3 regions of the Streptomyces sp. NPDC044106 genome follow, and region 2 is predicted to be linked to each of the others. Evidence: riboswitches for the same ligand, from Rfam matches in the RefSeq annotation. Region 2 holds a riboswitch; each other region holds the start of a gene.
What was found. Region 2 has a riboswitch for cobalamin ahead of AC07DI_RS13075 (ABC transporter substrate-binding protein). Riboswitches for the same ligand answer to the same signal wherever they lie in the genome.
Positions count from the first base shown of each region.

Region 1: it holds a riboswitch for cobalamin, as region 2 does, so the genes downstream of both, metE (5-methyltetrahydropteroyltriglutamate--homocysteine S-methyltransferase) here and AC07DI_RS13075 (ABC transporter substrate-binding protein) in region 2, are expected to answer to the same signal.
Region 3: it holds a riboswitch for cobalamin, as region 2 does, so the genes downstream of both, AC07DI_RS23565 (ABC transporter substrate-binding protein) here and AC07DI_RS13075 (ABC transporter substrate-binding protein) in region 2, are expected to answer to the same signal.

Region 1 covers NZ_JBWKFZ010000004.1:144,036-148,003, reverse strand. Annotated here, with positions in the region: gene metE (5-methyltetrahydropteroyltriglutamate--homocysteine S-methyltransferase) at 1-2,274, opposite strand, end outside; cobalamin riboswitch at 2,438-2,673, opposite strand; gene AC07DI_RS08285 (GNAT family N-acetyltransferase) at 2,884-3,675, shown strand; gene AC07DI_RS08280 (hypothetical protein) at 3,669-3,968, opposite strand, start outside.
Region 2 covers NZ_JBWKFZ010000006.1:290,931-294,898, reverse strand. Annotated here, with positions in the region: gene AC07DI_RS13085 (amino acid permease) at 1-864, shown strand, start outside; gene AC07DI_RS13080 (M67 family metallopeptidase) at 952-1,374, shown strand; cobalamin riboswitch at 1,378-1,498, shown strand; gene AC07DI_RS13075 (ABC transporter substrate-binding protein) at 1,544-2,527, shown strand; gene AC07DI_RS13070 (FecCD family ABC transporter permease) at 2,644-3,657, shown strand; gene AC07DI_RS13065 (ABC transporter ATP-binding protein) at 3,654-3,968, shown strand, end outside.
Region 3 covers NZ_JBWKFZ010000012.1:255,107-259,074, forward strand. Annotated here, with positions in the region: gene AC07DI_RS23550 (HAD family hydrolase) at 1-367, opposite strand, end outside; gene AC07DI_RS23555 (AraC family transcriptional regulator) at 601-1,482, shown strand; gene AC07DI_RS23560 (VOC family protein) at 1,479-1,997, shown strand; cobalamin riboswitch at 2,016-2,200, shown strand; gene AC07DI_RS23565 (ABC transporter substrate-binding protein) at 2,267-3,331, shown strand; gene AC07DI_RS23570 (FecCD family ABC transporter permease) at 3,409-3,968, shown strand, end outside.

The DNA of each region.
Region 1 (3,968 bases), on a different contig from region 2:
CAGGTTCTCCAGGGACGCGCGGGTCTCGGGCCAGCCGCGCGTCTTCAGGCCGCAGTCCGGATTGACCCACAGCCGTTCCGCGGGGATCGCCTCAAGCCCCTTGCGCAGCAGGGCCGCTGCCTCCTCGGCGTCGGGCACGCGCGGGGAGTGGATGTCGTAGACGCCGGGGCCTGCCTCGCGCGGGTAGCCGTGGGCGGCGAGTTCGCGGGCGACCTGCATGTGGGAGCGGGCCGCTTCCAGGCTGATGACGTCGGCGTCGAGGTCGTCGATGGCCTGGACGATGTCGCCGAACTCGGCGTAGCACATGTGCGTGTGGATCTGCGTGTCGGGCCGCACCCCGCTCGTGGTGAGGCGGAACGCCTCGGTGGCCCAGGCGAGGTAGGCGGGGTGGTCGGCGGCGCGCAGGGGCAGCGTCTCGCGCAGGGCGGGCTCGTCGACCTGGATGACGGACGTCCCGGCCGCCTCCAGGTCGGTCACCTCGTCGCGCAGTGCGAGGGCGACCTGGCGGGCGGTGTCGGCGAGCGGCTGGTCGTCGCGGACGAAGGACCAGGCGAGCATGGTGACGGGGCCCGTGAGCATGCCCTTGACGGGGCGCTCCGTCAGGGACTGGGCGTACGTCGTCCAGCGCACCGTCATCGGCTCCGGTCGCGAGATGTCACCGGCGAGGACCGGCGGACGCACATAGCGGGTGCCGTACGACTGGACCCAGCCGTGCTGCGTGGCGAGGTAGCCGGTGAGCTGCTCGGCGAAGTACTGCACCATGTCGTTGCGTTCGGGCTCGCCGTGCACCAGGACGTCGAGGCCCGTCTTCTCCTGGAAGGAGATCACCTCCTGGATCTCGGCCCTGACGCGCTCCTCGTACCCGGCGGCGTCGATCCGTCCCGCCCGCACATCGGCGCGGGCCGTGCGCAGTTCGGTGGTCTGCGGGAAGGAGCCGATGGTGGTGGTCGGCAGCAGTGGGAGGCCGAGGGCGGCGCGCTGGGCCGCCGCGCGCTCGGGGTAGGGCTGGGAGCGGCGGGCGTCGGCCTCCGTGACGGCGCCGGCGCGGGCGCGGACGGCCGGGTCGCGGGTGATGGGGGAGCCTGCCCGGGACGCCAGATCGGCGCGGTTGGCGGCGAGTTGGGTGGAGATCGTGTCGGTGCCCCGGGCCAGGCCCCGGGCGAGCGTCACGATCTCGGTGGTCTTCTGGCGGGCGAAGGCCAGCCAGCGCAGGATCTGCGGCTCGATGTCCCGTTCCAGGGTGGCGTCGACGGGGACGTGGAGGAGGGAGCAGGAGGCGGCCACGTCGACCCGGTCGGCCAGGCCGAGCAGGGTGCCGAGGGTGGCCAGGGACTTCTCCAGGTCGTCGACCCAGATGTTGCGGCCGTTGACGACCCCCGCGACCAGCCGTTTGCCGGGCAGCCCGCCGGCGGCGGCGAGCGCGTCGAGGTTGGCGGCCGCCGCATCGGTGAAGTCGAGGGCGAGGCCCTCGACCGGGACCTTGGCGAGCAGGGGAAGGGCGTCGCCGAGCCGGTCGAAGTACGAGGCGATGAGGAGCTTGGGCCGGTCGGTGAGGGCGCCGAGGTCGCGGTAGGCGCGCTCGGCCGTGTTCAGTTCGGCCCGCGTACGGTCCTGGACGAGCGCGGGCTCGTCGAGCTGGACCCACTCGGCGCCCGCGGCGCGGAGGTCGGCGAGCACCTCGGCGTACACCGGCAGGAGACGGTCGAGGAGGGTCAGCGGGTCGAAGTCGGCGGCCACCCCGGGTGCGGGCTTGGCGAGCAGCAGGTAGGTGACGGGGCCGACGAGGACGGGGCGCGCCGAGAGGCCCAGCGCATGGGCCTCCCCGAACTCGGTGACCTGCTTGGTGGAGTCGGCGCGGAAGACGGTGCCGGGCCCCAACTCCGGCACCAGGTAGTGGTAGTTGGTGTCGAACCACTTCGTCATCTCCAGCGGCGCCACGTCCTGGGTGCCGCGCGCCATCGCGAAGTAGCCGTCGAGCGCGTCCCTCTCGACCGCGGTGCGGTGACGCTCGGGGACGGCGCCGACCATGACGGTGGTGTCAAGGACGTGGTCGTAGTACGAGAAGTCGCCGGTCGGGACTTCGTCGATGCCGGCGTCGGCGAGTTCGCGCCAGTTCGAGCGGCGAAGCCCGGCGGCGGTGGCCGCGAGGGCGTCCGCGGTGACGCGGCCCTTCCAGTAGCCCTCGATCGCCTTCTTGAGTTCGCGGTCACGACCCTGACGGGGGTAGCCGTACACGGTGGCCCGTGCTGCCGCGGCTGCGGGCTTGGTGGTCACGGAGATCTCCTTCGCGAGATGAATCCCTGAGATCCCGGAGACGGGACGAGAGCGCGAAGGGCGACGGACCGGACGGGCCGGGAGCGCGCGGTCGGCGCGGTCGCCCGTCTGGTATGCACGCCGACCCGCCCACGAGGTCACCGGGATATCCGCGCACGAATGGTTCGGGCGTGGACAGCGGGCAGGTCTTCGGACTCGCGGGCCTCGTCCACCGCCTTCGGAAGAAGGCGGGCGGACACCTACTGGCCGTCGCTTCCCAGAACCGGTCTCGCGGTTCCAGTGCGTGTGACGGCGGTCGTTCCCGCTCACCGCTGCGGGGCAGTCCCGGATTCACACCGGGTTCCCTCTTGCGACGCTCCCGTCTGGCGGACGGGGCGAACCAGCTGCACCGATCACCATACGGGGCCGTCGACCGCTGTTCCGGGTCGCCCTCGGCATTCGGACGGTGAGGAGGAACACGTGCCGTGGACGCTTCGCCGGCGCGGCGGGCGGGAAAGCGACGGCGATGTTCGGCCGCGCGACTCCTTGTCGCGCCTGCCCGCGCGCGCCCTTTGGCAAGCTGCACACGTGACCGACACCCCTTTCGACGAGGCCGATCTGCGCGACCGGATGGAACGGAACCTGGCGGAACACGCCTGCCACCTGCACCGGCGCATGCCGGGTGCGAGCGTCACGGAGACCGACGACCTGCTGATCGCCGACAGCGGCCTCGATGACGACACGTTCAACATCGTCGCCGCGGCCCGCTTCACCTCCGAGACCGCACCGGCCCGCGTAGCCGAGACCACTCGGGCGCTGGCCGGAACGGGCCGCCCCTTCTCCTGGTGGGTCGGCCCCGCGACGACACCGCCCGACCTGACCGACCGCCTCACCGCCGCCGGCCTGCCTGCCACGGACGACGAGACGGCCATGTGGGCGGAGCTCGCCCCCACCCTGCCGCGCCCCTCCGCGCCCGGCCTCGACATCCGGCACGTGACCACGACCGCTCAACTCGCCGACTGCGCCACGATCCTCGCCGCGAACTGGACCCCGCCCGCCACCACCGTGCGCGACTTCTACGACCGGGCCGCGCGCCAGGTACTCGACCCGGACTGCCCGGCCCGCTTCCTGGTCGGCTACGCGGGAGGCCGCGCGGTCTGCTGCGCCGAGGTCTTCCTGCACGCGGGCGTCGCCGGGATCTACAACATCTGCACCCTGGCCGCCCACCGCGGCCGCGGATACGGCGGCGCAGTCACCCTCGCCGCCCTGCACACCGCCCGCGACCAGGAGTACGTCCACGCCGTCCTCCAGGCATCCACCGACGGCGAACCGGTCTACCGCCGCCTGGGGTTCCGCTCCTGCGGCCGGTTCACCGAACACGCCTCGCCCGCCGCGCGACCGCCGTTCGGCTTCGCCTATTGAGCACCGGCCTCCGGCTGCGCCCGGCACTCCCGCGCCCGGCGACCGGCCCCGCTGAGCAGATCGACGCGCTGACCCGCCCCCTCCTTGAGGACGTAGAGGGTGCCGTCCCCGGGGGACCAGTCGCGGGGGACGAGGAAGATCCGGTCCCCGGAGACGTGGAACAGGCGCAAACCGGCGTACTCGTACGCGTACTGGCTCCCCTTGTCGGTGACGCGACGGTAGCAACTGCCGCCGCCCCGGATCATCAGGTCCTTCGCACTGAAGACGACGACCGCGGGGAACTCATCGCGCAG
Region 2 (3,968 bases):
GGTGGCTTCTTCCCCAACGGCATCGGCTCCACGCTGATGACGCTCCAGATCGTGATGTTCGCCTTCCTCGCCGTCGAGCTCGTCGGCGTCACCGCGGGCGAGTCCAAGGACCCGAAGACCGTCCTGCCCAAGGCCATCAACACCGTGCCGTGGCGCATCGCCGTCTTCTACGTCGGCGCGCTCATCATGATCCTGTCGGTCGTCCCGTGGACGACGTTCAAGCCCGACGTCTCGCCGTTCGTCGCCGCCTTCGAGAAGATGGGCCTCGGCGTCGGCGCCGCCATCGTGAACTTCGTGGTCCTCACCGCCGCGCTCTCCTCCTGCAACTCCGGCATGTACTCCACCGGCCGCATGCTGCGCGACCTGGCGCTCAACGGCCAGGGCCCGAAGTTCTTCACCAAGCTCACGAAGAACGGCCTGCCGCTGATCGGCACCACGGCCTCCGCCGCGTGCATGCTGGTCGGCGTCTGGATCAACTACCAGTGGCCCGGCAAGGCGTTCACCTACGTCGTCTCCTTCGCGACCATCTCCGGTATGTGGGCCTGGATCATGATCCTCGCCTGCCAGATCCGCTACCGCCGCAAGGCCGACCGCGGCGAGCTGCCGCAGTCCACCTTCCGGGCGCCCGGTGCCCCGTACACCAGCTGGTTCGCGCTGCTCTTCATCGGCATGGTCATCGTGATGATGGGCATCGACAAGGACAACCGGGTCTCGCTGTACGCCGCCCCGGTCTGGGCCGCGATCCTGACGGTGTCGTACCTGGTGCTCAAGAGCCGCAACCCGCAGGCGGCCGCCTTCAACAAGCGCAAGACCGCTGTCGACGGCTCGGTCACCGCCGACAGCACGCCGGTCGGGAAGGACTGACACCGCTTCCCAGAGCGTTGTCCAGCATTCGGGCCCGCCCGTACCACACTTCGGTACGGCGCGGGCCCTCTGCTTATCCTGACTCCCATGCTGACCCTCACCCAGGCCCTCCACGACCAGATCGTCGCGCACGCGCGCCAGGACCACCCCGACGAGGCCTGCGGCGTCGTCGCGGGCCCGGCGGGCACCGGCCGCCCCGAGCGGTTCATCCCCATGCTGAACGCCGCGCGCTCGCCCACGTTCTACGAGTTCGACTCGGGTGACCTGCTGAAGCTCTACCGCGAGATGGACGACCGCGACGAGGAGCCCGTGATCGTCTACCACTCGCACACGGCCACCGAGGCCTACCCCTCGCGCACCGACATCACCTACGCCAACGAGCCCGGCGCCCACTACGTCCTGGTCTCCACGGCGGACACCGACGGCCCGGGCCCCTTCCAGTTCCGCTCGTACCGCATCGTGGACGGCGAGGTCACCGAGGAAGAGGTAAAGGTCGTACAGGCATACTGATCTTTACCAACGAGGGCGGCAGGAGCCAGGAAGCCGGTGCGAACCCGGCACGGTCCCGCCACTGTGACCCCACCCCATAGTTGGGGCGGGGGAGTCAGGAACTGACCTGCCGCCTTCCTCCCACGCAACGCAGGGGACGCGGAAATCCCCTGGAGGAGGCAGTTCCGTCATGCCCCGGTCCCACCGGCCCCTGCGCGCCCTCGTCACGGCCGCCCTGCTCGCCCCGCTCGCCGCCTGCTCCACCTCGGCGGCGGACGACGACTCCGGGCCCGCCACCAAGGCCGCCGGATTCCCGTACACCGTCACCAACTGCGGCGTGCGGACGACGTACGACGCACCCCCGAAGCGCGCCGTCACCATGAACCAGCACGCCACCGAAGTGATGCTGGAACTCGGCCTGAAGGACCGGCTGGCCGGTACCGCCTACCTCGACGACGAGGTCCTGCCGAAGTACAAGAAGGCGTACGAGTCGATCCCGGTGATCGCCAAGGAGTACCCCTCCTACGAGAAGCTGCTCTCCGCCAACCCCGACTACGTGTACGGCGGTTACGCGAGCGCCTTCCTCGCCGGTGACGGACGCAGCCGCTCGGCCCTCGCCAAGTCCGGCATCGACAGCCGCCTCAACATCGAGGGCTGCGCCGGGCACCCCGTCTCCATGGACGATGTCTACCGCGAGGTCCGCGAGGTCGGCGCCACGTTCGGGGTGCGGGCGCGGGCCGAGAAATGGGTGAGCGCCGCCCGCCGCGAACTGGCCGCCACCGCGGAGAAGTCACGGTCCCGGTCCAAGGGTGAGAAGCCCCGCTCCGTCTTCGTCTACGACAGCGGCGACAAGACCGCGTTCACGGCGGGCGGCCGGGGCATCGGCAACGACATCGTCGAGCGGGCGGGCGGCCACAACGTCTTCGCCGACGTGAACAAGTCCTTCACCGACGCGTCCTGGGAGAAGGTCGTCGAGCGCAAGCCCGAAACGATCCTGATCCTCGACTACGGCGCCACCACCGTCACCCAGAAGAAGAAGCGCCTCCTCGACGACCCGGCCCTCCAGGACGTCCCCGCCATCAAGAACGAGAACTTCGCGGTCCTGCGCCTGTCGGACGTGGTCACGGGCGTACGAGCACCGGAGGCGGTGAGGAAGCTGGCGGCGCAGCTGTGAGCCGGACCATTCAGCGCGTGGGGCGGATCACCCAGCGCGTGGGGCGGATCATCCAGCCCGTCCGGCGTTTGAGGACGAGCCCGAAGGGCGATGGGCCGAGCTCACGGGGGCGGCACCTGACGATACTGACCGTCCTCACCGCAACCCTGGCGGCCACCGCCCTCGCCGGTCTCGCACTCGGCTCCGTGCGGATCCCCCCGGCCCACGTCATGGAGATCCTCACCGGCCGAGCGGAACCCTCCCCGTTCAGAACCATCGTCCTCGACGTAAGACTCCCGAGAGTCATCCTCGGAGCCACCGTCGGAGGCGGCCTCGCAGTCATCGGCGCCGTCCTCCAGGCCCTCGTCCGCAACCCCCTCGCGGACCCGTTCCTGCTGGGCGTCTCCTCCGGAGCCTCGGTGGGCGCCGTCTGCGCCATCGTGCTCGGCGGCGTCTTCGGCCTCGGCGCCGCCCTGTCGACCACCGTCACCATCCCGGCCGCCGCCTTCGCGGGTGCCCTGCTCTCGCTCGTCCTCGTCTACACCCTGGCCAGAAGCGGGGGCGGCGGCTTCGCCACTGGCCGGCTGATCCTCGCGGGCGTCGCCGTCTCGTACATCCTGACCGCGCTGACCAGCCTCATCCTGGTCACCGCCGACAGCGCGGACCACCTCAAGGAAGTCCTCTACTGGACGCTCGGCGGCCTCGGCAGCGCCCGCTGGGACATGCTCGCCCTGCCCTGCTCCGTCCTCATCCTCGGCACGGCCCTCCTCGTCGCCATGGCCCGCCCCCTCGATCTGCTCCTCGCGGGCGAGGAGGGCGCCACCGTCCTCGGCCTGGACGCGACCCGCTTCCGTGTCACCGTCTTCGTCCTCGCCTCCCTGCTGACCGGTGTCCTGGTCGCCTACAGCGGGGCCATCGGGTTCGTCGGCCTGATGGTGCCGCACGCCGCCCGCATGCTGGTCGGCGCCGCCCACCGCGCGCTGTTGCCGGTCGTGGCGCTGATGGGCGCGGTCTTCCTGGTCGCCGCCGACCTCGCCGCGCGCACCGTCGCCGCGCCGCAGGACATCCCCGTCGGCGTGCTCACCGCGCTGACCGGCGGCCCCTTCTTCCTCTGGCTGCTGCGGCGACGTACCGAAGGAGTCCCGGCATGAACGCGCGGAACCCCGGCACGAGCGTGGAACCGGGTGGCCCCCGCCCCACCGGCGAGCTGCGCACGGAAGGCCTCTCCTACGAGATCGGCGGGCGCCTCCTTGTCGACGCCGTCGACCTCACCGCCGCCCCCGGCGAGACCGTCGGCGTCATCGGCCCCAACGGCAGCGGCAAGACGACACTGCTGCGCTGCGTGTACGGCACCCTGCGTCCCACCGGGGGCCGCGCCCTCCTCGACGGCGACGACCTGCACACCATGACCGCGAAGGCGCGCGCCCGGCGCCTCGCCACGGTCCCGCAGGACGGCCAGGCC
Region 3 (3,968 bases), on a different contig from region 2:
GGCTCTCCTTGTGCGTGGCCGTGTCCTTGAAGGGGATGGTCTTCAGGGACGGGTCCATGGTCTCGCGAGTCAGGACGCCCTTCATCTCCAGGAAGGGGAGGAGGGACTCCTCCAGGTCGTTGCGGTACGTGGTGTTGTCCGCGTCGAAGACCGCGTACGCGCCCTTGTGGCCGTTCTCCGCGATGACCTCGCCGAGCTGCTTCGCGACGGGCTTCGGCCAGTGCGACAGCTCACGGGCGGTGGCCGCGGAGGTGCCGGCGGCGCTCGCCTCGTCCGTCGGCCACAGCGCGCCGCCCGCGAGGACGGCGGCGGCCAGCGCGCCCGTGGTGCCGATGAGGGCCAGCTTGCTCTTTGCCCGTACTGCCATGGTGTGACGTCCCTGCCGTTCCTGGAAGCGATGCGCGGCCCCGTCCGGAGCGGCGCGCAATGCTATGGGGCACGGCGGTCATTGCCCATGATCGAAGTCACCGTGAAGCGGGGGCATGGGGAAGGTGAACGGGGGGTAGTGGGAGGGGGCGCCGTGACCGCACGGCGCCCGGAGCTGCCGGAACCTTCAGGAGCTGCCGCGACCCGCCCGGTCCACCGCGCATACTGGTTCCCATGGGCTCCCGTGAGTTCGTCCGGGCCGTGCCGAGGCTCGACGGCCCGCTCGACGGCATGGTCGTCTCCGCGGTCGGCTACCGCACCGCGGGACAGCGCCCCGCCCTGCACCGCGGCCTGCCCTCGCCGTATCTGACGGTGATCTTCTCCCTCGACGGGCCCATCACCACCGGCGACTCCCCAGGCCGGGCGACGGGACCGGACGCGGCGCGCACCGACATCGTGGTGGGCGGCCTGCACCAGAGCCCCGCGTACGTCGTCCAGCCCGAGCACGAGGCGGGCATCCAGCTCGCCGTGCATCCCCTCGCGGCCCGCGCGCTCCTCGGCCTGCCCGCCGCCGAACTCACCGGTCAGCTGGTCATCGGCGGCACCGACGTGCTCGGCGACCACGCGGCCGACGTCCGCGAGCGGCTGTGCGAGCTGGACGACTGGACGGACCGTTTCGCCCACCTCTCCGCGTACCTGCGGCGACTCGCCTGCGTCGACCGCCCCATGGGAGCCGTACGCCCGGAGGTCGCCGAGGCCTGGGCGTGGCTGGCCCGGCACCGCGGCGCGGGCACCCTGGGCGGCCTGTCCCGGCACGTCGCGCTGAGCGAACGCAGGCTGACCGCGCTGTTCCGCGCCGAGACGGGCCTGAGCCCGAAGCAGGCCGCACGCCTGATGCGCTTCCAGCACGCCAAGGCCGTCGTGACCCGCGCCGTCGCGGCGGGCGGACCCCCGGACCTCGCCCGGGTCGCGGCCGGCACCGGCTACTACGACCACTCCCACCTCGTCCGTGACTTCCGGCAGTACACCGGAGTGAGTCCCACCCGCTGGCTGGCCGAAGAGTGCCGGAATATCCAAGCCGGGGCGCACGGTACGGGCGAAGACTCGAAGCCATGAACACCACACCGAACCCGAGCTCGAACCCGAACGTCACGTCGGCCCCGAAGCCGGACCTCACACCGGCCCCGAACCCCGCGCCGGGTGCCGCCGAGGGTGACCGCCTCACCACACCCCCTCCCGCCGTCTGGCCGGGCGTGCAGGCCCAGGACGCCCCTGCGCTGATCGACTTCCTCGTCGACACCGTCGGCTTCCTGCGCACCGCCGTGTACGAGGACGGGGGCCGCGTCGCCCACGCCCAGCTCGACTGGCCCGAGGGCGGCGGCATCATGCTCGGCTCGTACGACCCGGAGGCCGCGGCCACCTGCGGCAAACCCGGCACCGGGGGCGCCTACGTCGTCACGGCCCGGGTGGACGACCTGTACCGGCGCCTCACCGGGGCGGGCGTGAAGATCACCGCCGAGATCGAGGACAAGCCCTACGGCAGCCGCGAGTTCGGCATCGAGGACCCGGAGGGAAACCGCTGGTCGTTCGGCACCTACCGAGGCGAGCCGAGGCCCGCACCGACCACGTGAGGGCGGGTGACAGGTGCGTGATAACTTGCGCAAGCCAGTCAAACCCACACCTGGGCCAGGGAATCCGGTGCGAATCCGGAACTGACGCGCAGCGGTGAGGGGGACGGGCGGGGCCACGGCCACTGGGTGTCTCCGGACGCCCGGGAAGGCGCCCCGCCCGGTCGATCCCGAGTCCGAAGACCTGCTGGCGCCTCCGCTCGCACACCGGGCGACGGAGGTCGTGACGCAGGCCAGGCTCCGCGTATGAGCCGCGAGACCCAAGGGATCACGTGTCCTCGACAGCCCGTACCGCCGCTCTCCGTACAGCCGCCCTCCTCTGTGCCGGTCTGCTCACGCTCACCGCGTGCGGCGACGGCTCCGCACGCGACGCCGCGCACTCCGGGGGCGGGAGCGCCGACGGCTATCCGGTCACGGTCACCTCCTGCGGCAAGGAGGCGAAGGTCGAGGCGCCGCCCCGGCGGGCCGTCTCCCTCGACCAGGGGTCCACGGAGATCCTGCTCTCCCTCGGCCTCGCCGACCGGATGGCCGGCACCGGCACCTGGACCGACCCGGTCCTGAAGAACCTGGCGAAGGACAACGCGAAGGTGGAGCGGCTCGCCGACCGCTACCCGTCGCTGGAGAAGGTCCTCGCCAAGGAGCCGGACTTCGTCAGCGCCTCCTTCCTCTACACGGTCGGCAAGGGCGGCGTCGCCGACCGTACGAAGTTCACCGAGCTAGGCGTGCCCGTCTACGTCTCGCCCACCGACTGCGCGGGCAAGGACAACGACGACGGCGACGGTGACGGCAAGCGCGTCAAGACCCTCACCATGGACAGCGTCTACGCCGAGATCCGCGACCTCGCGAAGGTCTTCGACGTCGAGAAGCGCGGCGAGAAGCTGATCGCCGGACTGAAGCGGCGGGTCGCGAAGGCCACCGTGCACATCGACAAGGCCGCCGCCTCGGACACCCGCCTCATGTACTGGTTCGCCAACTCCGACGCGCCGTACATGGCGGGCTGCTGCGGCGCCCCCGGCATCATCACCCGCGAACTCGGCGCCAAGAACGTCTTCGACGACACCCGTGAGGAGTGGCCCCAGATCAACTGGGAGACCGTCGCCGACCGGGACCCCGACGCCATCGTCCTCGGCGACCTCACGCGCAAGTCCCAGTCCGCGGAGAGCGCCGCGGCGAAGATCAGGTTCCTGGAGACGAACCCGGCGACGAAGAACCTGACCGCCGTGAAGAAGAAGCGGTACGTGCTGCTCAGCGGCCAGGCCATGAACCCCACGATCCGCACGGTCGACGGCATCGAACAGGTCGCGGCCGCGCTGCGGAAGTTCGGACTCCGCAAGTGACGCAGGCGGCGGAGGGCGGGGGCGGGAGTACGGCCGCGGGAAGGGGGATCGGTACCGGCGCGGGCACGGACGCGGGCATCAGTACGGACACGGGTACCGGCACGGAGGGGCCCGCACCCGGCGCCGTACACCCGGAACCCCTGCACGGCCCGCGCCCGGGCCTGCGCGGGGGCCTGCGCCTGGCCCTGCTCTGCCTGGCCGGTCTCGCCGCGCTCGTCCTCTCCGTGTCCGTGGCCGTCACCATCGGCCCCGCCGACATCTCCGTGCCCGACGTATGGTCGACCGTCGCCGCCCACCTCGGCTGGGGCGAGACCCCGCTCACCCCGATCAGGGACGGCATCGTCTGGAACCTGCGGATGCCGCGCACGCTGCTCGCCGCGGTCTGCGGCGCGGGCCTCGCGGTCTGCGGCGCCGTGATGCAGTCGCTGCTCCGCAACCCTCTCGCCGACCCCTTCGTGCTCGGGGTGTCCTCCGGCGCGTCCACCGGAGCGGTCGCGGTCGTCGTGCTCGGCGTCGGCGGGGGAGCGGTGTCGGTGTCGGCGGGCGCGTTCGCCGGGGCGCTCTGCTCGTTCGCGCTGGTGCTGCTCCTGAGTCACACCCTGGGCGACACCACGGACCGGGTCGTGCTGTCCGGCGT